4 regions of the Micromonospora jinlongensis genome follow, and region 1 is predicted to be linked to each of the others. Evidence: riboswitches for the same ligand, from Rfam matches in the RefSeq annotation. Region 1 holds a riboswitch; each other region holds the start of a gene.
The links. A riboswitch is a leader RNA that binds a small molecule or an ion and turns the genes downstream of it on or off. The one in region 1 is predicted to bind cobalamin.

Region 1 (7,270 bases):
CGGGAGTACGACAAGGCCCCGTCGCTGGCCGAGCGGCGCGCCGAGCCGCAGCAGGTCTGGGCCTGAGCCACCACGTACCCTCGCAGTCGATGACCGAGCAACGCGAACCTGAGCAGCAGAGTGGGTTTCCCCGCCGGGACGCCGAGGGGCGCATCCGTACCCTCGGCGATCTGCTCGGGGTGTGCCTGGCTGGCCTGGTCATCGGCGTGCTGGCGTTGGTGTTGTTCGACTGGGCGTTCGCCTCGATCGGCGCCAGTGATTTCGGGCACACCAACGGCTGGCTGGCGGTGATCCTGCCGGCGTGGCTGTTCTGGGATGACTTCCGGGCCTGGGAGTTCGGCGCGGCCCGGGTGGTGGCGGCGCTGGTCGCCGCCGCCGTCGGGGTGTTCGTCGGGCTGCTGATCGCCGGTCTGGGCTCCGGGTTGCCACCGTTGCTCTCCGGCGCGTTGGCAGCGGCGGCGTTCACCGTGGCGTACGCGGCCCTCTGGTTCCCGGGCGTCCGCTGGCTGTCCCGCCGAACCGGCTGACCGCGACCGCCCGCCGGGCGGATCGACCCTCCCGCCGACATCGGCGGGCGACGGAGAGAACGGAGTGGTACGGGTGAGCGCCGCGCTCAAGTACACGCTGGGCCGGATCGGGCTGTTCGTCGCCGTGCTGGCGGGCCTCTGGCTGATCGACATGAACGTGTTCCTGAAGCTGATGTTGGCGCTGGCCTTCTCCGCCGCGCTCTCCTTCTTCCTGCTGCGCGGTTGGCGGGACGAGATGGCCGAGGAGATCGGCACCGCCGCCGAGCGCCGGCGCACCGAGAAGGAGCGCCTCCGCACCGCCCTGGCCGGCGAAGACGACCCCAACCCCAACCCCACCCGCCCGGCTGAAGGCCCCGATACTCCGCGTTGATCATGAAGTTATTGCCCGACCACTCGGCGTGTCGGAGCAATAACTTCATGATCAACGGCGCACTGGGTGGGTTGGGTTACCAGTTGGTGGAGCCGGGGACCTTGGGCCAGGGCTTCGAGGTGGGCTTGATCAGGTACGCGATGCCGCCGGAGCCGCCGGAGACGCCGCCGCTGGCGTTGGTGCGCTTGGTCCGCAGCCAGATCTGCTCGAACTGCGCGCGCTTGTAGACGTTGCGCACCACGTCGTTGCTGGACGAGGCGGGGTCGTTGACGATCACGTCGCCGTCGGCGGTGAAGCCGACCACCACGAACAGGTGCCCGGAGGTGCCGTAGTTCGCCCCGTCCAGCTCACTGGCGAGGAAGGACTGGCTGGTCACGACGGGGATGCCGGCGGCGATGAAGCGCTCCAGCTCGTCCAGAGAGTGCAGTCGGGTCACCCGGCCCTCCAGGCCGGGGAAGCTGGCCGCGTACGCGGTGTTGAACGGCCAGTTGCCGGCACCGTCGTACGCGTAGTCGTAGGTCATCCGGGCCGCGTGGTTGACCGTCGGGTCGGGGTAGGTCGGGTCCACCCAGGAGGTGTCGGCCTCCGAGGGTTTGCGGCCCCAGTACTCGACCACCATCTCCGTGGAGGTGGGTGAGCACCACGCCTCGCCGCCGCCGTCGTACTCAGGGTAGTGCCCGGAGTGCACGTTCTGCGAGTAGCGCGGCACCGGCAGCTCCACGCCCCAGGCGATGTGCCCGGCGCTCGGGGTCACGGTGAACCGGTCCGGCACTGTGGAACTCATCGCGCCGAGCATCCGCACCACCGGTGCGGCGGTCTGCCCGGGTGCCCGGTAGAGGGTCAGCCGCAGCTGGTACGACCGCAGCAGCACCCCGGCGGTGGCGTCGTCGATGCTGAAGGTGTCGGTCCAGATCGTCGACCAGGGGTCACCCTGCCGGTTGACGCTGGTCCGCTTGATGTCGGTGTCGCCGGACGCCCAGCGACCCATCACGTACCACGGGGTCTGGTCGCCGCTGGTGTAGCTGCCCTGCATCTCCACCTGGATCCAGGTGCCGGCGGGGGTTTCCGCGTTCCAGGAGGCGATCAACTCGCTGGCGTCGAACCCGATCCGGGTCACCGGCGAGGTCCAGGTGCCGTATTCCCAGGTGCGGGTGGTGCCGGTGTGCGGGTCGGCGTACTCGGTGGTGCCGGCCGGACGGGCGAGGGTGAGGCCCGCTCGGGCGCCGGGCACCACGCGGGTGCCGGACCGGCTGCCCCGGTGCCAGTCGGCGGGCCCGGACCAGTCCTGGAAGGTGATCTGCTCGTCGTGGGTGGCGGCGGGCGGGCGGGCCGCCGTCGCGGGCGCGCTGGTGGCGAGCAGGGTGAGCGCGGTGACGCCGGCGAGGGCGGCCGCGTGCAGGCGGGATCTGGCCATGGGTGCTCCGCGGTGTCGAGAGGGGCATCGTCGTTGGTCAGTTTTCCGCTTGGAGGGAAGTTTCGCCAGATGTTCCTGAGTGGAAAATCATTGCCGCCGGGATGATCGGCTCGGGATGGACAAGGCAGCGAAGGATATTGATATGACCATGTGACAGGTGGTGAAGTGTCCTTCACCAAGCGGGATCTCCCGCTCATCGAGGAGGTAGTCCATGGCCCTCCGCACGCCCATCCCTCTCCGCCGCGTCCTGGTGCTCGCCGTCGTCACCGGGCTGGGCATCGTCACCGTCGCCGCTGGTCCGGTCGCCGCCCGACCCGCACCGGACCGGTCCACCGAGCCGGCCGCCGCCAGCTACCGGGTGCTCGGGCCCCGGACCCTCGCCGACCGCAACGCGGTGGCCCGTACCGGAGCCGCCATCGACTACTCGGAACACGGCGTGCTGCACATCTCGGCGACCGCGGGTGAGGCCGCCGCGATCGGCAAGCTCGGCTTCCGGCTGGAACCGCTGGCGCCGCCACCCAACGCCGAGCGCGGCGCCGGCGAGATCGGCACGATGGCCTTCCCGCCCGCCGACTCCAACTACCACGACTACGCGGAACTGACCGCCGTCGTGAACCAGGTCGTCGCCGACCATCCGGCGATCGCCCGCAAGATCAGCATCGGTTCGTCGTACGAGGGCCGCGACCTTATGGCGGTGAAGATCTCCGACAACGTCGGCACCGACGAGAACGAACCCGAGATCCTGTTCAACTCCCAACAGCACGCCCGTGAGCACCTGACCGTCGAGATGGCGATCTACCTGCTCAACCTGTTCACCGACAGCTACGGCTCCGACTCCCGGATCACCAACATCGTCAACGGTCGGGAGATCTGGATCGTGCCGACGGTCAACCCGGACGGCAGCGAGTACGACATCGCCACCGGGTCGTACCGGTCCTGGCGCAAGAACCGGCAGCCCAACAGTGGTTCGTCCAACGTCGGCACCGACCTGAACCGCAACTGGGGCTACAACTGGGGTTGCTGCGGCGGCTCGTCCGGCTCCACCTCGTCGGAGACCTACCGGGGGCCGTCGGCGTTCTCCGCCCCGGAAACGCAGGCGTTGCGCAACTTCGTCAACGGTCGGGTGGTCGGTGGCGTGCAGCAGATCAAGGCCAACATCGACTTCCACACGTATTCGCAGCTGGTGCTCTGGCCGTACGGCTACACGACGGCGAACACCGCGACGGGCATGAACGCGGACCAGTACAACACCTTCGCCACCATCGGCCAGCAGATGGCGGCGACCAACAACTACACCCCGGAACAGTCCAGCGACCTCTACATCACCGACGGGGACAGCCTGGACTGGATGTGGGCCACCCACAACATCTGGGCGTACACCTTCGAGATGTACCCGGGCTCGTCCGGCGGCGGCGGCTTCTACCCGCCCGACGAGGTGATCCCCGCGCAGACCAGCCGCAACCGCGAGGCCGTGCTGCTGCTCAGCGAGTACGCCGACTGCCCGTACCGGGCCATCGGCAAGCAGGCGCAGTACTGCGGCAGCGGTGGTGGCGGCACCACGGTCTGGTCGGACACCTTCGAGACCGCCACCGGCTGGACCATCAACCCGTCCGGCACCGACACCGCCACCGTCGGCGCGTTCGAGCGGGGCGCCGCCCAGGCGACCACGTCCTCCGGCGCCAAGCAGCTCACCCCGTACGCCGGATCCAACGACCTGGTCACCGGCCGGCTCGCCGGCTCGGCGGCGGGTGACTACGACCTCGACGGCGGCGTGACCAGTGCCCGGTCCCCGGCGGTGACCCTGCCGTCGTCCGGCACACTGAATCTCTCGCTGGCCTGGTATCTGGCGCACGGCTCGAACGCCTCGTCGGCGGACTACCTGCGGGTGAGTGTCGTGCACAACGGCGGCACCACCGCGCTGCTCACCCAGGCCGGCGCGGCGACCAACCGCAACGGGAGTTGGGCGGTTGCCAACCTCAACCTCACCCCGTACGCCGGGCAGTCGGTCCGCATCCTCGTCGAGGCGGCGGATGCCTCCGGCGCCAGCCTGGTCGAGGCGGCTGTGGACAACGTCACCATCACGTCCTCCTGATCGGGTGGGGTCCCGCTCCGCCCCGGCGGGGCCCCACCACCCGCTCCCGAGCCTCCAGATACGGGACATATCCCTACTGTGTCGCGGTTCCGATCGTCCGGCACCGATCGCCCCTTGATCGATCCGGCACGTCCCGGCGGTGCGCTACCGTCTTACCGACCAGTCCGCAGCGAAGCCGGTGCTAAACCCGGCGCTGTCCCGCAACTGTGATGCCCCACCCGACGGTGGGGACGAGCCAGGTCGCCTGCGGATCGGTCGCGATACGCGCTCTCGAGGAAGGGCGCCTCGTGGGCGGGCGTACGAAAGTCCCTGTCGGCGAAGCACCACACTCCTCGACCGACAGGAGGCCCCATGTTCAGACGTACCCCTCGGCTCTTCGCCGCGACCCTCGCGGTCGCCGCGCTAGCCCTCGGCGCCTGCGCCGAGAAGGCCGACGACAAGCCGACCACCGGCACCGCGGCCGCCGCGTACCCGGTCACGGTCGGCACGCTCACCCTCGACAAGCGCCCCGAGAAGATCGTCGCGCTGTCGCCGACCGCCACCGAGATGCTCTTCGCGATCGGTGCCGGCCCGCAGGTGACCGCCGTCGACGACCAGTCCAACTACCCGGCCGACGCTCCCAAGAGCGACCTCTCCGCCTTCCAGCCGAACGCCGAGGCGATCGCCGGTAAGAACCCCGACCTGGTGGTGCTCTCCGACGACCGCAACAAGATCGTCGAGCAGCTCGGCAAGCTGAAGATCCCGGTGTACCAGACCCCGGCGGCCACCACGCTCGACGACACGTACCGGCAGATCACCGAACTGGGCACGCTGACCGGGCACGCCGACCAGGCCACCGACGTCGCCAGCCGGATGAAGGACGACATCGCCAAGCTGGTCAAGGACCTGCCGCAGCGCGCCGAGAAGCTCACCTACTACCACGAGCTGGGCCCCGAGCTGTACAGCGCGACCAGCAAGACCTTCATCGGCACGCTCTACAGCCAGGTCGGTCTGACCAACATCGCCGACCCCGCCGACGCGGACGGTAAGAACGCCGGCTACCCGCAGCTGTCCCAGGAGTTCATCGTCAAGGCCAACCCGGACTTCGTCTTCCTGGCCGACTCCAAGTGCTGCCAGCAGAACGCCGACTCGGTCAAGGCGCGCAGCGGCTGGGCCGGGCTCACCGCGGTGAAGAACAACCAGGTCATCGCACTGGACGACGACGTCGCCTCCCGCTGGGGGCCGCGGGTCGTGGACCTGCTCCGGGTCATCATCGACGCGGTCGCCAGGGTGCCCGCGTGACCGTCGTCCGTCGGTGAGCGAGGAGTGAGCCGGGTTTGCGAGCCCCGCAGTCGCGAACGAAAGACGGCTCGGTGACCGGGCCGCTTCCCGCGGCCCGGTCCGCCGGACCGCCGTCCGCGTCGCGGCCCGCTGGGCTGCCGTCAACAGCCCGGCCCGCCGGGCTGCGCAAGCGATGGCTGGTCGCCGGGGTGTTCGCGGTGCTCGTCGCGCTCGTCGCCGGGGTGTCGCTCGGCCCGGTCAGCCTGCCCGCCGGCAGCGTCGCGGCCGAGCTGCTCAACCTGATCCCGGGGGTGCACCTCGACAGCGGCCTCTCCGAGCGAGAGATCGCGATCGTCACCGAGCTGCGGTTGCCCCGAGTGGTGCTGGGCCTGCTGGTCGGCGGGCTGCTCGCCCTCGCCGGTGGCTGCTACCAGGGCGTGTTCCGCAACCCGCTCGCCGACCCGTACCTCCTGGGCGTGGCCGCTGGCGCCGGCCTCGCGGTCACCGCGGCGATCGCCCTCGGCGGTGCCGGCCGGCAAGGTGCGATCTCCGGGCTGCCGATGACCATCCCGTTGGCCGCGTTCGCCGGTTCACTGCTCGCCGTCACGATGACCTACGTGCTCGGCGCGGCCGGCGGGCGCGGCGGCTCACCGGCGATGCTGATCCTGGCCGGAGTGGCGGTCTCCGCGTTCCTCTCCGCCGGGCAGACGTACCTGCTGCAACGACACTCCGACAGCATCCAACCGGTCTACTCCTGGCTGCTCGGCCGGCTGGCCACCGCCGGCTGGCACGACGTGCTGCTGGTGCTGCCGTACGCCGCTCTGACCACGGTGGTGGTGCTGCTGCACCGCCGCGAGCTGGACGTCCTCGCGGTCGGTGACGACGAGGCGAGAAGTCTGGGCCTGCACCCGCAACGCACCCGCTACCTGTTGATCGCCGCAGCCTCCCTGGGCACCGCCGCGGCGGTCTCCGCGACCGGCCTGATCGGCTTCGTCGGCATCATCGTGCCGCACACCGTCCGGCTGCTCGCCGGGTCGAGCTACCGGGCGATCCTGCCGCTGTCACTGCTGTTCGGCGGTGCGTTCCTGGCGCTGACCGACGTGGTGGCCCGCACCGTCGCCGCTCCGTCCGAGGTGCCGATCGGGGTGGTGACCGCCCTGCTGGGCGGCCCGTTCTTCGTGATCGTGCTGCGGACCGCCCGACGGGTGCTCACGTGAGCCGCGAGCCCGCCGCCGGCCCGTCCGGCGGTCTTCCGTCCGGGGGTCTTCCGTCCGGGAGTCTTTCGTCCGTGGGTGGCGACGGCGGTGTGCCGGCCGTCGAGGTGCGCGGGCTGCACGTCGACCTCGGCGGCACACCGATCCTGACCGGCGTCGACCTCACCGTCGCCGTCGGCGAGTGGGTCACCGTGATCGGCCCGAACGGCGCCGGCAAGTCCACCCTGTTGCGCGCCGTCGGCGGCCTGCTGCCCGCGCCGGGGGTGATCACCCTGTTCGGTACGGCGAGCACCGCGCTGCGCCGCCGGGACCGCGCCCGGGTGGTGGCCACCGTGGCACAGTCGCCGGTGGTGCCGCCCGGCATGTCGGTGCTGGACTACGTGCTGCTCGGCC
Region 2 (7,270 bases), 4.2 Mb from region 1:
GATCATCGCCGACGGCGAGGTCGAACACGTCTTCCACCCGATTCCGGACCCGGCGTCGCACCCCCTGCACGTGATGCGGTGGCTCACCAAGCGACGCCAGGCCCCCGGATCGGTTGCCGCCTAGGGCCTGTGTCGAAGTCCTCGGCTCGACCGAGGACTTCGACACAGGCCCTAAAAGTCGTCGTCAAAGGCGACGGTGCCGCTCACCCCGACCTGGTACGCCGAGACGCGCCGCTCGAAGAAGTTGGACAGCTCCTGCACGTCCTGCAACTCCATGAAGGCGAACGGGTTGGTTGACCCGTAGTGCGGGGCGATGCCGAGCTGGGCGAGGCGACGGTCCGCGACGTGCTGGAGGTACTCCCGCATGTCTTCCAGGATCAGGCCGGGCACACCGTGGCCCAACAGGTCCTCGGCGAACTGCACCTCACACTCGACGGCCTCGGTGAGCATCCGCCGAACCTGGTCGGCGAGGTCGTCGTCGAACAGGTCCGGCTCCTCGGCGCGGACGGTGTCGACCACGTCGAACGCGAACGCCATGTGCATCGACTCGTCCCGGAACACCCAGTTGGTGCCGGAGGCCAGGCCGTGCAGCAGCCCACGGGAGCGCAGGAAGTAGACGTACGCGAACGCGCCGTAGAAGAACAGCCCCTCGATGCAGGCGGCGAAGCAGATCAGGTTGAGCAGGAACGTCCGTCGGTCCTCCCGGGACCGCAGCTCCCGCAGGTCGTTCAGGGAGTCGATCCAGCGGAAACAGAACTCGGCCTTGCGACGGATCGAGGGGATGTTCTCGATGGCGGCGAAGGCCTCGAAGCGCTCGGTCTCATCGGGCACGTACGTGTCGAGCAGGTTGAGGTAGAACTGGACGTGCACGGCCTCCTCGAACAGCTGCCGGGACAGGTAGAGGCGGCCCTCGGGGCTGTTGACGTGCTGGTACAGGTTGAGCACCAGGTTGTTCGCGACGATCGTGTCGCCGGTGGCGAAGAACGCCACCAGACGGCTGACCAGGTGCCGCTCGGCCGGCGACAGCTTGTCCAGGTCGGCGAGGTCGGCGTGCAGATCCACCTCCTCGACCGTCCAGGTGTTACGGATGGCGTCGCGGAACCGGTCGAAGAAGTGCGGGTAGCGCATCGGGCGGAGGGTGAGGTCCATCCCGGGGTCGAGCAGCATGTGCGTGGTCCTCGTTTCGGCGGTGTCGGCGGTAGCGGCGGTGGCGGTGTCGGCGGTCACTGGCAGGCCTCGCACGACTCGGGGTTCTCCAACGAGCAGGCCAGCGCCTCCGCGTCGGCCACCACCGGGGCGACGACGGCGACGGGCGCGACGGCGCTGACGGTGGCCTGCTGGATCCGCGTTGCTGGGCGGGAGCGCAGGTAGTAGGTGGTCTTCAGCCCGGCCTTCCAGGCGTACAGGTACATCGAGGACAGCTTGCCGATGGTCGGTGCGGCCAGGAACAGGTTCAGCGACTGGGACTGGTCGATGAACGGGGCACGGGCCGCGGCCAGGTCGATCAGGGCGCGCTGCGGCAGCTCCCACGCGGTGCGGAACAACTCCCGTACGCCGGCCGGCAGCTCGGCGATGTCCTGCACGGACCCCTCGGCCCGCTTGATGGCCGACCGGATCCGGTCGGTCCACAGACCACGGGCCTTCAGCTCGCGTACCAGAGCGGTGTTGACCTGGAGGAACTCCCCCGACAGGGTCTCGCGCTTGAACAGGTTGGACACCTGCGGCTCGATGCACTCGTAGCACCCGGCGATCGAGGCGATGGTCGCGGTCGGGGCTACCGCCACCAGCAACGAGTTGCGCAGCCCGTACGCCTCGACCCGCTCGCGCAGCGCGTCCCACCGTGCGGTCTGCGTACCCTCGACGCCCCACAGGTCGGGCTGGAGCTGGCCCCGCGCGGCCCGGGTCTGCGGATACGCCGGATGCGCGCCGAAGTCGCGGGCCAGGTCGGCGGAGGTCTCCAGCGCGGTCAGGTACAGCTCCTCGCTGATCCGGGTGGACAGCTCCCGCGCGGCCGGCGAGTCGAAGGGCAGCCGCAGCGCGAAGAAGACGTCCTGGAGGCCCATCAGCCCGAGCCCGACCGGCCGCCAGCGGGGGTTGCTCGCCGCCGCCTGCGAGGTCGGGTAGTAGTTGATGTCGATGACCCGGTCCAGGAACGTCACCGCGGTACGGACCGTGGCGCGCAGCCGCTCCCAGTCGATGCCACCGTCGGTGAGGTGGGCGGCGAGGTTCACCGAACCGAGGTTGCACACGGCCGTCTCGACGTCGCTGGACACCTCCACGATCTCGGTGCAGAGGTTGGACAGGTGCACCACGTTGCCCGGCTCGGCGGTCTGGTTGCACAACCGGTTGGCGGCGTCCTTGAAGGTCATCCACCCGTTGCCGGTCTGGGCCAGGGTCCGCATCATCTTCCCGTACAGCTCCCGCGCCGGGACCTGCCGCACGTACCGGCCCTGCGCCTCGGCCTCGCGGTACGCGGCGTCGAACCGCTCCCCCCACAGGTCGGGCAGCTCGGGCACCTCGTGCGGGTCGAACAGCGACCACAGCTCGTCGGCCTCGACCCGGCGCATGAACTCGTCCGGGATCCAGTTGGCCAGGTTGAGGTTGTGGGTACGTCGGGCGTCCTCGCCGGTGTTGTCGCGCAGTTGCAGGAACTCCTCGATGTCCGGGTGCCACGGCTCCAGGTAGACGCAGGCCGCGCCCTTGCGCCGGCCACCCTGGTTGACCGCGGCGACGCTCGCGTCCAGCGTGCGCAGCCACGGCACGATCCCGTTGGACTGCCCGTTGGTACCGCGGATCAGCGCGCCCCGGGACCGCACCCGGGAGTACGCGATACCGATGCCACCGGCGAACTTGGACAGGTTCGCGACCTGGGCGTACCGCTGGTAGATCGAGTCCAGCTCGTCGAGCGGGGAGTCGACCAGATAGCAGGAGGACATCTGGGTGTGCCGGGTGCCGGAGTTGAACAGGGTCGGCGAGCTGGGCAGGTAGGCCAGGCTGGACATCAGCCGGTAGAACCCGGTCGCCTCGTCGGGCGTGGTGGACAGACCACAGGCCACCCGCAGCAGCCAGTACTGCGGGGTCTCCAGCACCAGCCTGCTGGTGGGGTGGCGCAGCAGGTACCGGTCGGCCACCGTACGCAGGCCGAAGTACTCGAATCGCCGGTCGCCGTCCGGATCGACGGCGGCGTCGAGCATCGCGGCGTGTGCGGCGACGAACGCGGCGGTGTCGTCTCCGATCAGGCCCTCGGCGTGGCCGACCCGGATCGCCGCGCTGAACGAGGTGATTCCCTGCCGACGCACCTCCTTGTCGACGTAACCGGCCAGCAGCCGGGCGGCGAGGCGCGAGTACTGCGGCTCCTCGCCGATCATCTCGGCCGCGGTCTGGATGGACAACCGGTCCAGCTCGGCCGTCGTCGCGCCGTCGTACAGGCCGCTGATGGTGCGGGTGGCGACGCGCATCGGGTCGACGTCGGTCAGGTCGTCGGCCCACCGCTCGACCGCCCGGACGATCTTGTTCACGTCCACGGGTTCGGTGGCGCCGTCGCGCTTGCGGACCTGCATCGGCGTCCGGCGCACTGTCGCGTCGCCGCTGACCGGGACTGCCTCGGTGACTGTCACCACTCGCTCCTCGGAGTTCGAGACCTGGTGGTCCGGACGCGAGGAGACAGACACCGACGGACGCCACGCCGGCACGGCGTGGGTCAGGTGGCGTCAGCCGTCCCACGCGGCCTCGGACCGCCGCCCACCCGGGTGCGGGTACGCGGCGCGCTGGCAGGTCTTCGGACTCGTGGGCACGACCGGGCTGGCCGGTCTCCTACTGGCCGTCGCTTCCCAGGCCGCTTGGTGGCCCAGTGCTGATGACGGCGGTCGTTCCCACTCACCGCTGCGGGACAGTCCCGGATTTCCACCGGGTTCCCTCTTGCCTCGACCACACCGGATGAGCGGTCGAACCAGCTGCGCTCGACACCATATATAGGGATGCAGGCGTTGTCACACCCCACATGTCGACCCCGGGCGTGTCGGCGGCGGTCCGGTGACGACCGTCACGGCCGGGTGTCGGCACGCCGTTCAGCGGCGGATTCGTGGTTGCGCCCGTCAGCCAGGCACCGGGGTGACCGCACTCGGGCGCGCCTCGGGGAGACGACTCGGGGGGTACCGTGCTCGACCCTGCTCCGCCTATCCTCGGGGACTCAGGCGCTCCGACAGTGGAAGCGGAATCATGCCGTACGTTCTCGACACCGCCGTCATACCGCTTCCGGATCGTATCGAGGCCATCAGGACGGCGATGCTGCACGCGTCGGCGCCCTGTCACGTCATCCATGAGGATCCCGACGGCGACATCTTCTGCCGGATGGAACTGTGGGACCTCGGCAACAGCAACATCTTCATCAGCCGTTCCTCCGGCATCCGCCTGCTGCGTACGGCCAAACTCGCCAGACAGGACGCGATGCCGGTCGTCGCCCTGTCCGTGCAGCAACGCGCCCACGGCCACCTCGATCAGCACAAGCACCTACAGGTGGTTCCGCCGGGCGAGCTCCTCGCCGTCGACCTGTCAGCGCCGTACGACTACTCCTGGTCCGGCGACGGAGCGGCCGGCTGCATCCAGATTCCCAGTGACCAGCTCGGACTGCCGATCGACGTCATCCGGCACGCCATCCACCGACTGCGAGCCAGCCCGCTGTACCGCATGGTCACCGACCACATCACGAACCTCACCAGGAATCCGGCGCGGATCACGGCCGACCCGACGGCGGCGATCGTCACCACCACCAGCATCGAGTTGACCCGGGCGCTGCTGGCATCCGCCGACCGCACGGAACGGCTCGCGAGGCAGGTGCTCGCCGAGACCATCCTCACCCGCGTCCGCACGTACGTCCGCCATCACCTGGCCGACCCCGACCTCACGCCCGGCCGCATCGCCGCGGCACACAACATCTCCCTGCGACACCTCTACAAGGTCTGCGCGGACGCCGACATCAGTCTCGAGCAGTGGATCATCAGCGAACGGCTCCAGAGCGTGTGGCACGATCTGCGTCGGCCAGACAAGCGGCATCTGCCGGTCGCCGTGATCGCACGCCGTTGGGGCTTCCGGGACTCGACGCACTTCACCCGACGGTTCAAGGCCCGCTACGGCTTCTCACCCGCTCAGTGGCGCCGCTCGTGCGAGGAGACGCCGCCGTCCTGATCGTGCGCTGTGGACAACGTTCGTGCACACAGAGCCGGTCAGAAATCGAAGCGCCGAGGTTAGATTCGCACCGTCCGGGGCGAAGGTGAGGGAGGCGACGACGACCAGGTCGTCCCCTTCGCGGTGGGCGGGCAGGCATCCGCCGCCCGCATCAAGAACGCCCGTCTGCTGGTTTACCCCGGGGCGCCGCACGGCCCACCGACACGCACAGGGACCAACTCGGCCGCGACCTGCTCGACATTCTTTCTGGAAGGACGCCTGACATGGCACCCGACACGATCATGCTCGTCCACGGATTCTGGGTCACCCCACGCAGCTGGGAGAACTGGATCACCCACTACGAGAGCAAGGGCTTCCGGGTCATCGCGCCCGCCTACCCCGGTTACGAGGTCGAGGTGGAGGCCCTGAACACCGATCCCACACCGATCCTGCACTCCACGGTGCCGCAGATCATCGGCCACTACGAGAGTGTGCTCCGTGGGCTGAACTCACCGCCGATCATCATCGGGCACTCGGCCGGTGGCGCGTTCACGCAGATCCTGCTCGACCACGGCTTCGGCGCGGCCGGCGTCGCGATGAACTCAGCGCCGACCGAGGGCGTGCGGGTGGTGCCACTGTCGCAGGTGAAGTCGACGTTCCCGGTGCTGAAGAACCCGGCGAATCGGCACAGGGTGGTGCCGCTGACGTTCGAGGAGTGGCAGTACGCCTTCACCAACACGTTCACCGAGGAGGAGGGCCGGGCGCTGTGGCAGCGCTATGCCATCCCGGCCAACGGCGGCATCCTCTGGGGCAGCGTGCTGGCGAACTTCCAGCCTGGGCACCAGGACACCTGGGTCGACTACCACAATGACAACCGGGCGCCGCTGCTGTTCGTCTCCGGCTCCGAGGACCACATCATGCCGCCGGCGATCCAGGAGTCGAACGCCAAGCACTACAAGTCGAACACCATCACCGAACGCCGGGAGTACGACGGCTACGCGCATCTCCTACCGGCCCAGAAGGGTTGGCAGGAGATCGCCGACGAGGTCCTCGACTGGGCCTTGCGGCACGCACGGTGAGCGACCTGCGGATCACCCACATCGGCGGGCCGACCATGCTGGTCGAGGTGGACGGCTGGCGCATCCTCACCGACCCGACATTCGACGCTCCGGGCCGGACGTACAAGTTCGGGTGGGGCACCGCGTCGCGCAAGCTGACCGGCCCGGCACTGCCGGCGGAGTCACTCGGCCACATCGACGTGGTGCTGCTGACGCACGACCACCACGCCGACAACCTCGACGACAGCGGCCGCGCGCTGCTGCCGTCCGCCGGTCGGGTCGTCACCACCGTCAGCGGCGCCCGCCGGGTCGGCCCGCCGGCCACCGGGCTCCGGCCCTGGCGCAGCACCGAGTTGACCGCGCCCGGCCGGCCAGCCATCGAGGTGACCGCGACCCCGTGCCGGCACGGACCCCCGCTGAGCCGACCGGTGGCCGGAGAGGTGACCGGTTTCGTGCTGCGCTGGCAGGGACAGCGGCACGGCGCCCTGTGGATCACCGGCGACACGGTCCTGTACCGGGGGGTACGGCAGGTGGCCGAACGGTTCACCATCGGCACCACGCTGCTGCACCTGGGCGCGGTGCGGTTCGGCCTGACAGGTCCGCTGCGCTACACGATGACAGCCACCGACGGTGTCGAGCTGTGCACTCTCGTTGGGGCGCACACGGTGGTGCCGGTGCACTATGAGGGCTGGGGTCATTTCACCGAGGACCGGTCGGCGATCGAGGCCGCATTCGCCGTCGCGCCGGAGCCGGTCCAGCGCAGCCTGAACTGGCTGACCACGGGCGTGGCCACGTCCCTCACGGCTTGACCGGAACCCCGGTGTCGGCGGCTCGCCGACACCGGGGTTGGGTGTGTTGGGCAGGCAATCTTCCCCGCTCTGGCCGGGCCCACCGCGCCGCCACTCCCTCCCGACGAGGACGATCGCATGGCCCGGCGTCTCAGCGCCGATCATGGAACGCAGAAACGTCGGATGTATCCGATCGGATGTCGATCGACATCGTTGACGCGCCAGAAACGCCCTCCGTATACTCCGAGTGATCATCCGATC
Region 3 (7,270 bases), 4.2 Mb from region 1:
CGTTCCACGCTGGTGCTCCCGGTCATCGCCGCCACCAGGTCGTCGGTGGTGACCTCGTCGGCGCGCAGTCGGGCCGCCCGCCGACCGAGGCGCAGCACCTCGACCCGGTCGGCGATCTCAAGCACCTGCGGCATGTTGTGGCTCACCAGCACCACCGACATGCCGGCGTCGCGGGCGCGCCGGACCACGTCGAGCACCCGCCCGGTCTGGACGACACCGAGTGCGGCGGTGGGCTCGTCGAGGATGACCACGCTGGTCGCCCAGATGATGGCGCGGGCAACCGCGACGCACTGCCGTTGCCCACCGGACAACATCGCGATCGGGGTGGTGACCCGGGGGATCCGTACCCCCAGCTCGTCCAGGGCGGCGGCCGCGCCCAGCCGCATCGCGCGCTTGTCGAGCAGCCCGAGCCGACCCAGCGGCCCGGAGCGCAGGATCTCCCGCCCGAGGTACAGGTTGGCGGCCACGCTGAGGTCGTCGGCGACGGCGAGGTCCTGGTAGACGGTCTCCACCCCGGCGCGCCGGGCGTCGACCGGGGTCGAGAACTGGACGGGACGACCACCCACCCGGATCTCGCCCTCGTCGGGCGGGTGCACACCGGACAGTGTCTTGATGAGGGTGCTCTTCCCGGCACCGTTGTCGCCGATCAACGCGACGACCTCACCCCGGTGGACCGTGAAGTCGGCACCGCGCAGCGCCTCGACGTGCCCGAACCGCTTGACGATGCCACGGGCTTCGAGGACCGGCGGGTCGTCGGCGGTGGGTTGGCGGCCGCTGTCGGCGGTGGCCGTCGGGATCGTACCCATCACCGCACCGGGGGGTTGGCGCAGCTGGGCTCGAGCACCGCCTTGATCTCCGCGGAGTCGATGTTCTCCTTGGTGACGAACGTGACGCCGGTGTCGGCCGACGCCAGCGGCGCCTTGTCCCGCAGGTGCTTGACCATCTTGTCGACGCCGAAGTAGCCCATCTTGAACGGGTTCTGCACGACCAGCGCGGAGATCTGGCCGCTGCGTACGCCGGCGATCTCGTCCGGAGCGGCGTCCCACCCGATGATGACCACCTTGCCGGACTTGCCGGCCGCCTGGATGGCCTGCGCGGCGCCGAGCACACTCGGCTCGTTGGCCGCGAAGACGCCCGCGAGGTCGGGGTTGGCGGTGAGGATGTTCTCGGTGACGCGTCGTGCCTCGTTGACGTCACTGCGGCTGGGCTGCTGGCCGACCAGCTTCAGGTTCGGATACTGGGCGAGGCCGGCCTTGAAACCGTCGACCCGCTCGGTGTTGGTCTGCGACCCGGGCTGGAACTCGACCAGCGCCACCTCGTGGTTGCCGGGGCCGAGTTCGGTGGCGAGCAGCTTCGCCGCCTCGGTGGCCGACGCGCGGTTGTCGGTGGCGAACAGCGGCACGTTCGACGGCTGCGGGCTGGTGCCAGAGTCGATCATCGCAACCGGGATGTTCGCGGCGAGCGCCTTGTCGGTGGCGGGCGCCAACGCACTGGAGTCGGTGGCCGCGTAGACGATGCCGTCGACCTTCTTGGTGACGTAGTTCTGGATCAGGTTGACCTGACCCTCGACATCGGTTTCGGTGGTCACCCCGTCCCACTGGACGGTGACGTCACCCGCGCGTTGCGCGGCGCACTCGGCGCCCGCCTTCACCGTGTTCCAGTAGTCGGCCCCGACCGCCTTCGGGACCACAGCGAGCTTCAACGGCCCGCTCGCGTCCTTGGTCGCGCCGTCGCCTCCGTCCCGGACCTCGACCCCGCCGCAGGCGCTGAGCAGAGCGGTCGCCGCGGCCACGGCCAGAATCGCCTGCGCGCGCAGGAGTGGCCCGCGTGTCCGCCGGCTGGTGGTGGTGTGTGCCATGGTGTGTGTCCTTCCTCGTTCGGACTCTCGGAATGGCATGTCAACCCCGTGATTCCAGCCGCCGTCGGCGGTACTGGTCGAAGTAGACGGCGGCCCAGATGATCAGGCCGACGATCACCTGCTGGTAGTGGATGCTGATGTCGAGCAGGACGGCGCCGTTGCGGACCAGGGCGATGAGGAACGCGCCGATGATCGTCCCGACGATCCGGCCCTGACCTCCGAACAGGCTTGCCCCACCGATGACCGCGGCGGCGATGACGTCGAGCTCCAGCGAGATCCCGTAGTTCGGCTGGCCGGAGTTGACCCGCGAGGCCGCGATCATGCCGCCCAGCCCGACGAGCACACCCGCCAGCACGTACACGCCGGTCAGGTGCCGCCCGACCCGGATGCCCGACCGGCGTGCGGCCTCCAGATTGGAGCCCATCGCGTACGTGTACTGACCGAAGCGGGTCTGGGAGAGCAGGAAGGCGACACCGACGGCGACCAGTACGGTGATCACCACGGCGAACGGGATGCCGACGATCTCCCCGTTGCCGAGCAGTTGGAAGGATCGGGGCAGGCCGTAGACGCCGACCGCCCCGGTGATGATGAAGACGAGCCCGCGTCCGACGGACATCGTTCCCAGCGTCGCGATGAACGGTGGGATCCGAGCCACGGTCACCAGCAGCCCGTTGAGCAGCCCGGCCAGCGCGCCGACGCCGATCGCGACCGTTGTCGCCGCCCAGAGTGGAAAGCCGAGGTCGCGTACGACCATCGCCCCCGCCACGCCGGCGAGCGCGGCGACCGATCCCACGGAGAGGTCGATGCCCCTCGTGATGATGACCATCGTCTGCGCCGTGGCGATGATGGCGATCACCGCGGTCTGCGCCCCGATGTTGAAGAGGTTGTCCGCGGTCAGGAAGTAGGGGCTGGCGAAAGTCAACACGATGAACAGCACGACGAGCGCGGTGGCGGCGGTCAGCTCGGAGACGGCGTGGGAGATCCGTTCCCGGAACCAGTCGCTGGGCGTGCCGTGCTGCGTGCCGGTGGTTGCCTCGACGGTGCTCATCGTCGGCCCTGACCTCCCCAAGCGTGGCGCCGCACGCGACGGGAGAGCCGTCGGCGAGCGGAGCACCGGTGACCGGCCGAGCCTCCTCGGCAGGGAGAGACGGGCTCGGGCCCGCGCCACCCACGGAGATAGGTCGGATGTTTCCCTTGATCAGGCGTTACCATGCCATGCACGTGCGTGTGTTGCCAAGGTCTTGCGACCATGTTTTGTCGTCGTTACGCGAGCCCTCGGAGCCCTATGTCCGATCAGAACGGCATGACCTGTTGTCGATGGCCGCCCCGCGAGCCAACGCACCACAATCCGATTGTTATCGATAACATGCTATGTCTTCGACGCCCGCCGCGCTCGCCTCCTCACGAACCCAACCGGTGTACCGGGCGGCGAGCAGACAGACCGGCCGGTCCGAGCCAAGAATCAGCAGACCCGGGCCGAACAGTCGAGCGCGTGCTCGACAGCGGGCCGCGGGTCCGCCGTCGTCCAGGCCGCGCCGTTCACCCCGGCCACCAGCCCGGAGAGCTTCGCCGTCGCGTCGGGTTCGGCCGCGGCGAAGGATGCCCGCCGACGGCGGCCGGGTTTTGATCAGACGAATCGGGCGGCGCTGAAGCCTCGGGCGCCGGTGCCTCACCCGTTGCGGGGCCGGGTTGACCGCCTGCGGCGGCACCGATACCGTCGACCCACTATCTGCGGCGACGCGAGGGAAGCCGGTGTGATTCCGGCGCGGTCGCGCCACTGTGAGCGGTTCCCCCACCTCAAATGGGGCCCGTGAGCCAGGACGCTCGGTCGTCCGCAGCCTTGCGATGGGGACGCGTCATCCCCGGGGAGGTTCGTGATCATATGTCCAGCTCCACGTCCAGCCAGCCGTTGGTGAATCCCGCTGGCACCACGCGTCTTCTGTGGACGGTCCTGGCGACCGTCGTGGCGCTCACCCTGCTGGCCTACCTCGTCGCGTTCGACCAGGGTGCGGTGTCGCGCAGCGGTATGTACCTGCACGAGCTCATGCACGACGGCCGGCACCTGCTCGGTGTTCCGTGCCACTGAACGCCACCACCGCTCCCCCGTTCCTCGCCGTCCTCGTCCGCGGCCTGCTCGCCGGCCTGATCGCTGGCCTGCTCGCCGGGACGTTCGCCTACGTCGCCGGCGAACCGCACGTCGAGGCAGCCATCGCGATCGAGGAGGCGGCCTCGCACGCCGAACCCGCCGCTGGCGGGCACCAGCACGACGAGGCCCTGGTCACCCGGAGCGGCCAACGCGGCGGGCTGTTCCTGGCCACCGGCCTGTTCGGCGCCGCGATGGGCGGTCTGCTGGCCACGGCGTACGTCCTGCTGGCCCGTCGGCGGCGGACCGACGACGACGGGCGTTCCGGCCTGCTGCTGGCCGGTGCGGCGCTGCTCGGCGCGGTGATCGTGCCGTTCCTCAAGTACCCGGCGAACCCCCCGGCGGTCGGCGACCCGGCCACCATCAACCAACGCACCGTCACCTACCTGCTGATGGTGGTGCTCGGTCTGGTGGCCGTGTGGGCCGGCTCGCTGGGCTACCGGTCGGTCGGCGCGCAGGCACCACTGTGGCAACGCGTCGCCGCGGCCGTCGGCGGCTTTCTGCTGGTCACCGTCGCGTCCTACGTGGTGCTTCCCTCGTTCCAGGAAGTCCCCACCGACTTCCCCGCGACGCTGCTGTGGAACTTCCGACTGGCCTCCCTCGGCACCCAGGTGGTGCTCTGGACCGGGATCGGCCTGCTGTTCGCGGCCCTGATGCACCACGATCGACGCCGTCAGGCCGCCGCCGCCCTGCCCAGCACATGACCGTCACCAGCCTCCGGCTGGTCGCCCACGGTCACACCGCCGCCCTGCGTCGGGCCCGCTTCGGCGGGCCCGACGACGGTCTGGACGAGGGCGGTCTGCGCGCCACCCTCGCCCAGGCCCACGCGGATCCGGACCGGCGTGGGCACCTCGGCATGCACGACACCTGCCTGTGCAGCCCAGCGGCGGCGGCCCGGCAGACCGCCGCCGCCTTCGGTCTGCTGCCGACGATCGAGACGGCGTTGGCCGACTGCGACTACGGAGACTGGACCGGACGGTCGCTCGAAGAGATCGCCGGCACGCACCCGCAGGCCCTACACGACTGGTTGTCCACACCGAACTCGGCACCGCACGGCGGTGAGTCCGTCGCGGCCGTGCGGGATCGGGTCGGCAGTTGGCTGGACGAGCAGCACCGAGCCGGCGGGCGCGTCATCGCGGTCACCCACCCGCTGGTGATCCGGGTCGCGGTCGTGCACGCCCTCGGCCTGCCAATGGCGACGTACCGGCAGCTGGACGTGGAGCCGTTGGCGATCATCCGGCTCACCAGCCAGGGCACGCGCTGGCAACTCCGACTGTGCGCGCCGCGAGCAGGTTGAGGTCACGCCAACGGCGCGGGCCGCCGCGCCCAGGCGGCCGGCGGCCACGATGCCGACACCGGCGCCGACAGGTACCGGACCGGGAGGGTGCTGTTGGCGGCGGTGTCGCGCTGGGCGCGGAGCCGAGGTGGGTCGACTCCGCGATGGTGTGGTCATGAATCCAGGGCCCGCAGTGAGCTGAGCGGCGGGTGGACGGCCCGGAGAGCGATATACCTCAGAGGTATAGATATGACTCCGAGGTATGCCGCCTGAAAGCAATACACCGTCGCCGGGCCAGCGCGATGAGAGGCCCGGCGTCGCGCTGCTGCCGCGCCGCTGAGCCCGACCGGACGGTCTGCTTCAGCCCGCCCGAGTATGGACCAGTGCGGCGGCACGGCCCAGGGCGGACTTCTCGACGGCGGTCAGCGCCGGGTCGACCCGGCGCTGACCCACCGCACGCCGTAGTTGGCTGGCCCGGGGTGGCTGCGCGCGTCGCTGAAAGGCGTCGAGGCCGTCCCGGGCAAGATCGGCGAGCTGCGGGTCCGGGCTGACCGCCACGTCGGCGAGGATGAGAGCGGTCATGGCCACGTCCAGGTCTGCCGGTCCCTCGGCCGCGTTGCGCCAATCGATGACCACGGGCCCGCGCGAGGTCACCATGACGTTCTGTGGGTGCAGGTCGAGGTGCAGGACGCGGTCCGACGGGTCAACGCTGAACCGGGCCGGCAGGCTGTGGAGGCGGTCGAGCAGGCCCACGAGCAGGTCGGCGGCCGCGCCGATGGCGGTGCGTCCGGCCAGCATCGACGCCAGGAGAGTCTCGCCGTCGAGTCGTTCGAGCACCAGGTCGGGCCCTTGGGCGTCGTACACCACGGGCACCGGGTAGCCGGCGACCCCGACATACGCCATCAACGCCGCCTCGGGCGCGCTGTCCCCACCCTGCCGGTACCGGCGCAGCACCCGCGACTCGTCGAGCACGTAGACGTCGGCGTCGCGCCCCGAGGCGAGCAGCGCGTGATCGGCCATGGCAGACGACGCTAACAGTGGTTGCGCGACAAGCGCGTGGGGCGGGCCGTGATCACGGCCCGCCCCACCCTGCTGCGCTGTCCCCGGCTCAGTGCTAGCCGGTGACGGTGAACGGCCGGGACACCTTCGTCGCCGACTTCTCACCGCTCAGCGTGACGCTGGTCGCGCCCGCCTTCGCCGCACCCGGAACGCTGACCGTCGCGCCCGAGATGACACCGTCACCGTTCGCGCGCACCGTGCTGACCGCGAGGCCGTTCCCGACGGTGATCGTGACCGCCTCGTTCGGAACGAACCCGGAACCGTCGATGGCGATCGACGTACCACGCGGACCCGAGGTGGTCAGCAGTGCCACCCGCGGCTGGTAGCTCGGCGCCTGGGCCTGCCCGGTCACCTGGACGGTGGCCGTGGCCGGCGTCCGCGTCGACGCGCCCGTCGCGGTGACCGCGTACCGGCCGGGTTGTGCGTCACCGGAGGTCGGGACCGAGACGCGGACCGTGCCCGTCGCGGAGGCCGCGACCTTCGTGGTCCGGGCCGGGTCGGTGCCGACGCTGACGGTCACCTGCTCACCGGCGGCGAACCCACTGCCGTCGACGGTGACAGTGCCGCCGGTGGTGACGGGGCCAGCCGCCGACAGCGCGATCGTCGGCTGGGAACCGCCCCGCGCGACGGTCACGGTGAAGGCCTCGGTGCTGCTCGACAGCGTGTCCCACGCGGTGACGTGCACCGTGTAGGTGCCCTCCCGCGAGTAGGTGTGCTGACCGCTCATCGCACCGGACGCACCGATGGTGACGTCGTCCGGAGCCGTGCCGTCACCCCACTGGACGCGGGCACGGTAGCCGGTCGTGCCGGGAACGCCGCCGGTCACCGAGCCGAGGTTCGCCGCGAGGGCCTGGCCGGCGTTCGCCGTCTGGTCCTTCGGGGCGACAGTGGCCAGCGCGGGGGCCGGCGTGCCGTCGTTGGCGACGGCGAACAC
Region 4 (7,270 bases), 2.9 Mb from region 1:
GGCCACGATTGATCGGTATCCGGTGCCGGGCACGGCAGGGTAGGTCGGCTCCGCAGCGGCAGATATGCCGCCAGAGTTGCCACGACCACACCGGCCGATGCCTGCGGGCGAGAGTCAGCGCGGTGGCCGAGAGGTATTCGTCATACGAGACGCGCCGCACGGCCCCTCCCTCGTTCGAGCACGAGGACGGCTTCCTGCCCTCGAAGCTGAAGGGGACGCGGCGACCAGGCGATACCCGCACCGCCCGCCGCATCCCGTGAGCAAGAAGCTACGGTGGGTCGTGGAGCGGAATGGGTAAGGTTTCTACCCCTGGATCACGAGAGCAGCCCGACCTTGATCGCAAGGTCACGGGCGTCGTCACGGGCGGAACGCGGGCCGTCGAGCAGGTCCAAGGTGATCTGGCGGGCGTACCCGTTGAAGCGGATCGTCTCCGGGGCCGATTCGTACGCCTGCCGGAGGGTCATCACGGCCGCTTCCTTGTCGTCCTTGCCGTAGTGCGCCCGTGCGACCTCGATGAGATGGCGTGCCCGGCGCGGCCTCGACGGGATCGCCGCGGAATCATGACGGCGTGCCTGTCGCACCGCCTCACCTGACTTCTGCAACTCCACCGCCACGGTCACCGCATGAGCGCCCATGATGACCTGTGAGAACGATGTCTGCGGCTGATAGAAGCCCTGCGGCAGGCGCTGCGCCACCCGGTCCGCGCGGTCCCAGTACCGCCAGGCTCGACCTTCCTCACCAGCGCGGGCGGCGGTGTAGGCAGCCTCGAAGTTCAACGCACCCCAAAGCGCCAGGAGGTTCGTGTTGCCGTCGGCGGTGCGCGGCTCCAGCGCCGACAGGAGGTCCAGGGTCACCGCCATCGCGGTGTCCCAGTCACCGGCATCCCGATGTACCTGGCACAGGAACCATCCCGCGCACGCCAGCGCCTCCGGGTCGCCGGACTCCTGTGCCGCCACCATCGCTCGGTCCGCGACCCGCCACAACAACTCGGCGGCGGGTTGGTAGGCAAGAAACATCTGCGTCAGCCCGAACGTCTCGGCCAACAGGGCCTGAGCCTGCCGACGCTCATCACCCTCGTACGCCAACGCGGCGCGCTGCACGTCGCGCAGCATCCCCGGCAACAACCCGCCCAACACCGTGCGGTGATCCGACGCCTGATGACGCGCCCGCCACGCCATCGCAAGCCGCTCCCTCAGGCTCGTCAACGACTCCGGGGAAGCCTCGTCAGAAATCGCGAAGCGGTTCACGGCGTCACGGACGGACGCCAGCGCCGGATGCTCCGGCCCGTTGACGACAGCAGACCGGGCGCTCAACTCCCCGGCCAAGGCAGACACGTCGACCTTGAGAGCACGCGCGATGCGATCCAGCATGTGAATGCGCGGCGGCAAGATGCGATCGGTCTCCACTGCCTTGACCCACTCGGCGCTGCGCCCGACCAACCCCCCGAGCACCGCACGGGTCTTCCCGGACCGCTCCCGGTAGACCTTCAACCGCTGTCCGAAAGTCAACTCCGGCAAGAAATCCATCCCGGACCTCCTCATAGCGCGGGACGCACCGTCGGCGCCCAGGCCGCCGCCACCCAACGCTACCGGCCTGCCTGCCGCCTCATAACCCCTCACACGCCGCGCGTCGCCTTCCACGCCGACGCCCAAAGCCCTGGCCTCCTCGCTTGTAAGTTCGGGGCGCTTCGTGCGGCGACATCCGTCTTCGCACGCGACCTCGGGCGGCGATCCGCACTTCGCCGTCCGCGGCGGTCCTCGTTCGAGGCCAGTGCTGTCACTGTTGCTGTCGACAGTCTGATAGCCGTCATCAAAGCAGCAGGGCTGAGCTGTCTCAACGGTCCACCAGAGTCCATGGACGTCCGGCGCTGCCCGCACCCGTCGTCACCCAGTTGGTCACCCAGCCCAAGCCTCCTTGACCCCAGGCACGCGCGGGGTTCGTATGGCTCTAAGATCCTTCTCTTCGGCAGGTGATACGCCTCCGGAGTCCTCGAAGGCGGATTCGCCATGATCCCTGATCGGACTGATGTAAGCGGCCGCCTGGATAGGGCGCTGGCGGGTGTGGCCGCCACGTTCCAGGGCATGACGGCCCACCGGCAGGAGTCCAACTGCGAGTGTCACTGGGGCAGCGCGGAGGAACTGGCACTGCTCAAGACCCCGGACGTGCCGCTTGACGACGACCTGCTCCGCCGCACGTACTGGACCACAGACTGGCACTACCCCGGCCCGCTGCTGCGCCGGATCCTGCCCCAACTGACCCAGAGCCTCGTGGCGGGCCGCGTAGAGCCAATGGCCGGGATGGAGAGCCTTGGGCTGTTGTTCACCGCCGGCCGCTGGCAGGAGTGGCCCACCGGACAACAGGACGCCCTGCGGGAATTCGTGGACGCCTGGTGGCTGCACGTCCTGGTCGAGCCCGATGCAAAGGTGCCCGCCCATGAGGCCCTAACACTCCTCGCCGAGGCCACCACCAAGCTCGCCCCGTGGTTGGCTATCTGGGCAGAGTTGCTGGTCGACGCGGTGGCGCGGCGGCGGCTGGTCACAGCCGTGGATGAGTGGATGGACGACCTGCTGGGCGATGCGCTCCCTTGGTCGAGTTGGCACAACGAGGACACGTGGTGCCCGACGCTGTCGCTGTGGGTGCTACGACACGCGCCGGCCGTACTGCGGGAGCACGACGCGTCGATCGAATTACACGACTACATCCGGCTGCTTGTCCTACCCTACGCCGATCGGTGGGACCGATAATCGCGGCGGCGACCGTGCTGTGGGTCCAACCCCACCCCGCTGACCTTGCCATCCCGTCTGCCGCCGACCCGCCCTCCTGGGGGGTGGGCTGCTCCTCGGACTGGCCAGCGCCGCGACGGACGGACCGAGCGCTTCTCAGCCGTCGGCGCCGTCGAGCAGCGCGCGCCGTAGCGCCAGCCGGTGCTCCCGACGGATCTCCGCCTCCCGGTACCGACGCCGGTCCCCGTCGGTCTCCGGCAGCAGCGGCGGCACCGTACGGGGCTGACCGTCGTCGTCGATGGCGACCATGACCAGGTGGGCGGTGGCCACGTCGGTGGGCGGCACCGCACGGTCCCACCGGTCGGCGGTCACCTTGACGGCCACCTCCATCGAGCTGCGGCCGGCCCAGGTGATCCGGGCGTCGACGTGCACGACGTCGCCGACCCGTACCGCGCGCAGGAACGCGGTCTCGTCGATGGCGGCGGTCACCGCCGGCCCGTCGGAGTGCCGGGCGGCGACCACACCGGCGACGGAGTCAATGAGGTTGAGGATCCGGCCGCCGTGCACCGTACCCATCAGGTTGGTGTGGTGCTGGTCCATGATCTGCGACAGGGTCAGGTGCGACGCCGACGGCGCTCGGCCGGCGATCGTGGTGGTGTCGTGCACAGCGGTAGTCCGTCCCTCGGGAAACCACACCGCCGGGTCGCGGGCACACGCTGACGAGGACGCGCCACACGCACGGCCCGTCACCCGCTCAGCCCACCCGCGAGGCCGACGGCAGCGCACACGGTTGTGTACGCGGCGCCGGCAGGTCTTCGGACTCGCGGGCCTGACCGGTCGCGCCGGTCCCCTACTGGCCGTCGCTTCCCAGGCCTGCTGGCCCAGTGCTGATGACGGCGGTCGTTCCCACTCACCGCTGCGGGGCAGCCCCGGATTTCCACCGGGTTCCCTCTTACGACGCCCAGTCGGTCACGACGGGGCGAACCAGCGCCGTCGGCAGCATAGCTGGCCAGGGATTCCGTCCATTCGGCGCGGCGTGCTGCGGCGGCACGGCGTCCTCATCGTCAACTTTTGCCATCTGAGGAAAAAGATCGCCACCTCTTGAAAAAAGTCTCACGGCGGTGAGGATATTCAAATGCGTCGTCTCCCTCAGACTTGCGGGCGGGTGGTCTCGGGCCTCCTCGCGCTCCTCCTCGCCTCGGCGGTCGCCCTCCTCGCGTCCGCCCAACCCGCCGCAGCTCACGGGACTCTCGCCATGTCCACGCCAGCGAGCGGCGCCACGGTGAACGAGCCGTTGACGTCGGTGCGGCTCTACTTCACCGAGAAGGCCGCCGCCAACGCGTTCTTCACGATCACCGCACCGGGCGGCGTCCGGGTCGACAACGGCTGGTCGTACGGGGAGCCGAAGCCGCTGGACAAGCCGGTGCGGGAGTACTTCCTGGTCAACGGACAGTTCGAGCCACGGGAGTACACGACGGGGTTCCCCGTGGTGGTGCCCGTCTCCCACCTGCCGGCCAAGGGCCAGTACTCGGTGAGCTACCTGTCGGTCGCCTCGGACGGCGACACCGTGCGGGGCACGTTGACCTTCCGCTACAACGGGCGGGTGACGGCAGCGCCGCAGGGGTGGAGTGCGCCGTCGACGCAGCCGGACCCGGCGCTGGTGGCCGCCACCGAGCAGCACGGATCATCTGGGCAGGGCTCAGCGGTTCCGACCACCGCAGTCGAGTCGGCGGCCCCGCCGTCCGCGGCTGCGGCGGCCCCGCCGACCGGGTCGAGCGATGAAAGCGGCCCCGGAGCACTGGCCTGGGCCGGCTTGGCGGTGGCGGTCGGGGCGGTGGCCGGGTTCTTCTTCTGGCGTCGCCGATCGGCTTCCACAGGCAGAGCCACCGGCCGGGGCCGTACCTCGTCGGCGACCTCCGGTCGACGCGGCGGCGGTGCCCGTACCACGAACAAGGCCGCCGCGGGCAAGGCCAGCGGCGGCAAGGCCAGCGGTGCCAGGGCCAGCAGTGGCAGGGCCAACGGTGGCACGGTCGGCGCGGCGACCGTGGCGCAGACCACGGGCGACAAGCGGCGACCCACCACCGTGCCGGCGGCACGCAAGAGCAACGCGGTCGTCACGGCCCGCACGGGCGTCGCAGTCGATTCGACGGCGACCGATCAGGCGGCGAAGGCCTCCGCCACCACGGACGGCGCGCCGACGGTCGACCCCGACCCGAGGCCCGACGCGGACCTCGCCGCCGTGACACCCGGGTCCCGGCTGAGCAACACCCATCTGGCGCTGCTCGTCGGTGGGCTGGTGATCGCCCTGCTGGCCGGGTTCGGGTTGGCTCGCGTCGGGACCGGCGACGAGAGCCCGACGGGCGGCACCGCCCGACAGGCCGCGGGTGGTCCGCCTGCCCCGGGGCAGGCGGAGTCCGCGACCGACGGGCACCAACACCCGGCGGGCACCGGGCCGCACACGCATCGCGGTGACGGCGCAACGGGCGACACGCTGGCGACCGGGACGACGGTCAGCGCCGGTGGGTACGCCCTGCAACCGTTGGAGCGGTCCCAACCGCTTGGTGTACGCGCGGACTACCGTTTCCGCATCGTCGGGACCGACCGGCAGCCGGCGACGCGTTTCGCTGTCGTACACGACAAGCCGTTGCACCTGATCGTGGTGGGCCGCGACCTGTCCGGCTACCAGCACCTGCACCCGACGATGGCGCCCGACGGCACCTGGAGCGTCCCGGTGACGCTGGCCCGGCCCGGCGGCTACCGCGTCTACGCGGACTTCTCCGTCACCGCGACCAACGGCACACAGGTCCCTCTCGTGCTGGGCGTCGACCACACCGTGCCCGGCGCGCACACCCCGACCGCGCTGCCGCCGGTGCAGGCCCAGGCGACGGCCGGGCCGTACGCGGTGTCGATGAACGGCACCCCGACGGTGGGAGTGACGGCGCCGATGCACTTCCAGGTCAACGCACCCGCGCTGGAGCGGTACCTCGGCGCGTACGGGCACCTGGTCGTCGTCCGGGAGGGCGACCTCGGGTACGTGCACGTCCACCCCGAGCTGGAGCTGGTCGACGGGTCGGTCAAGTTCTGGCTGACCGCCCCGAGTTCGGGCCGGTACCGGGCGTTCTTCGACTTCCAGGTCGCCGGCAAGGTGCACACCGCCGAGTTCACGATCAACGTGCCCTGAGACCGGAACTTTCTCCCTGCTGCGGCCGACCATCCAGCCAGCAGCAATCAACGGAGGAAGAACACATGCGCACCACCAGCCCGCTCGGTTCACGCCGCTCGGCCACCGTCCTCGCCGCCGCCATCCTGGCGGTGGGCGCCGCGGGTTGCGGCGCGTCCGACTCTTCGTCGGCAGCGCAGCCGAGCCCGTCCGTGTCGGCCTCGGCAAACCCGGACGCCGGTGTGATCGGCATTCGTGACCCGTGGGTCAAGGCGGCCGACAAGGGGATGACGGCGGCCTTCGGGACGCTGGTCAACGAGGGCGACAGCGATGTCACCCTCACCAGCGCCACGACCTCGGTGTCGCCGATGGAGCTGCACGAGATGGCCATGAAGGACGGCACGATGGTCATGCGGCAGAAGCAGGGCGGCATCGTGATCAAGGCCAGGGGCACGCACGCGTTGGAGCCCGGTGGCGACCACCTCATGCTGATGAACCTCACCAAGCCGGTCCAGGCCGGTGACGAGGTGACCTTCACCCTGACCTTCGCCGACGGCAGGACCCAGCAGTTCCGCGCGGTGGCCAAGCCGTTCACCGGCGCGCAGGAGAGCTACGCCCCCGGGCACGGCGAGCCCATGCCCGGCATGAGCGCTACGCCGGGGATGAGCATGAGCCCGGCATCGTGACCGAGACGTCACCCGTCCGGCCGGTGAGCAGGCGTGGCCTGCTCACCGGCGGGGCTCTCGCCGTCGGCGGTGCCGTGGCCGGCGGGGCCACGATCGCCGCGACCCGTGCCGGGCAGACCAGGCCACCGGCGGCGAGCGCTGCCGACACGACGCTGGCGGCGACCGTCGGCGGCCTGGTCGAGCCGTTCCACGGCGCCCGGCAGGCCGGGGTGGCCACCGAACCGCAGGCCCACGCGGCATTCGTCGCGTTGACCCTGCGGGCCGGCACCGACCGGGCCGCGCTGGGGCGGATGCTGCGGCTGCTCACCGACGACGCGGCCCGGCTCAGCCGGGGCCAACCCGCTCTGGCCGACACCGAGGCCGAACTCGGGCTGCTGCCGGCACGACTGACGGTGACCTTCGGCTTCGGGCCCGGCCTGTACCGGGCCGCCGGCGTCGACGACCGGCGGCCCGCCTCGGTGGTCGATCTGCCGTCGTTCCGCGTCGACCGGCTCCAGCCGGCCTGGTCCGGCGGTGATCTGCTGTTGCAGATCTGCGCGGACGACGCGATCACCGTCGCCCACGCCCAACGAGTCCTGATCAAGGACAGTCGGCCCTTCGCCACCGTCCGCTGGGTCCAGCAGGGCTTCCGGCGCAGCCCCGGCGTCGAGCCGGGCGGCCACACCCAACGCAACCTGTTCGGCCAGCTCGACGGCACCGCC

Region 2: it holds a riboswitch for cobalamin, as region 1 does, so the genes downstream of both, HNR22_RS01535 (ribonucleoside-diphosphate reductase subunit alpha) here and HNR22_RS20830 (ABC transporter substrate-binding protein) in region 1, are expected to answer to the same signal.
Region 3: it holds a riboswitch for cobalamin, as region 1 does, so the genes downstream of both, HNR22_RS01490 (CbtB domain-containing protein) here and HNR22_RS20830 (ABC transporter substrate-binding protein) in region 1, are expected to answer to the same signal.
Region 4: it holds a riboswitch for cobalamin, as region 1 does, so the genes downstream of both, HNR22_RS07425 (acyl-CoA thioesterase) here and HNR22_RS20830 (ABC transporter substrate-binding protein) in region 1, are expected to answer to the same signal.

What each region holds. Positions count from the first base shown of each region.
Region 1 covers NZ_JACCHK010000001.1:4,661,744-4,669,013, forward strand. The annotation lists gene mqnE (aminofutalosine synthase MqnE) at 1-66, shown strand, start outside; gene HNR22_RS20810 (hypothetical protein) at 90-527, shown strand; gene HNR22_RS20815 (DUF4229 domain-containing protein) at 601-897, shown strand; gene HNR22_RS20820 (C39 family peptidase) at 974-2,311, opposite strand; gene HNR22_RS20825 (M14 family metallopeptidase) at 2,523-4,403, shown strand; cobalamin riboswitch at 4,547-4,669, shown strand; gene HNR22_RS20830 (ABC transporter substrate-binding protein) at 4,755-5,684, shown strand; gene HNR22_RS20835 (FecCD family ABC transporter permease) at 5,819-6,880, shown strand; gene HNR22_RS20840 (ABC transporter ATP-binding protein) at 6,952-7,270, shown strand, end outside.
Region 2 covers NZ_JACCHK010000001.1:479,504-486,773, reverse strand. The annotation lists gene HNR22_RS01545 (MerR family transcriptional regulator) at 1-124, shown strand, start outside; gene HNR22_RS01540 (ribonucleotide-diphosphate reductase subunit beta) at 172-1,167, opposite strand; gene HNR22_RS01535 (ribonucleoside-diphosphate reductase subunit alpha) at 1,224-3,560, opposite strand; cobalamin riboswitch at 3,753-3,969, opposite strand; gene HNR22_RS01530 (helix-turn-helix domain-containing protein) at 4,219-5,184, shown strand; gene HNR22_RS01525 (alpha/beta hydrolase) at 5,448-6,242, shown strand; gene HNR22_RS01520 (MBL fold metallo-hydrolase) at 6,239-7,030, shown strand.
Region 3 covers NZ_JACCHK010000001.1:470,052-477,321, reverse strand. The annotation lists gene HNR22_RS01505 (ATP-binding cassette domain-containing protein) at 1-806, opposite strand, end outside; gene HNR22_RS01500 (ABC transporter substrate-binding protein) at 806-1,858, opposite strand; gene HNR22_RS01495 (ABC transporter permease) at 1,899-2,906, opposite strand; cobalamin riboswitch at 3,560-3,705, shown strand; gene HNR22_RS01490 (CbtB domain-containing protein) at 3,741-3,944, shown strand; gene HNR22_RS01485 (CbtA family protein) at 3,935-4,705, shown strand; gene HNR22_RS01480 (histidine phosphatase family protein) at 4,702-5,298, shown strand; gene HNR22_RS01475 (phosphotransferase) at 5,638-6,297, opposite strand; gene HNR22_RS01470 (GH92 family glycosyl hydrolase) at 6,392-7,270, opposite strand, start outside.
Region 4 covers NZ_JACCHK010000001.1:1,743,826-1,751,095, forward strand. The annotation lists gene HNR22_RS07415 (helix-turn-helix domain-containing protein) at 315-1,526, opposite strand; gene HNR22_RS07420 (hypothetical protein) at 2,061-2,744, shown strand; gene HNR22_RS07425 (acyl-CoA thioesterase) at 2,880-3,323, opposite strand; cobalamin riboswitch at 3,513-3,727, opposite strand; gene HNR22_RS07430 (copper resistance protein CopC) at 3,859-5,904, shown strand; gene HNR22_RS07435 (copper chaperone PCu(A)C) at 5,970-6,569, shown strand; gene HNR22_RS07440 (Dyp-type peroxidase) at 6,593-7,270, shown strand, end outside.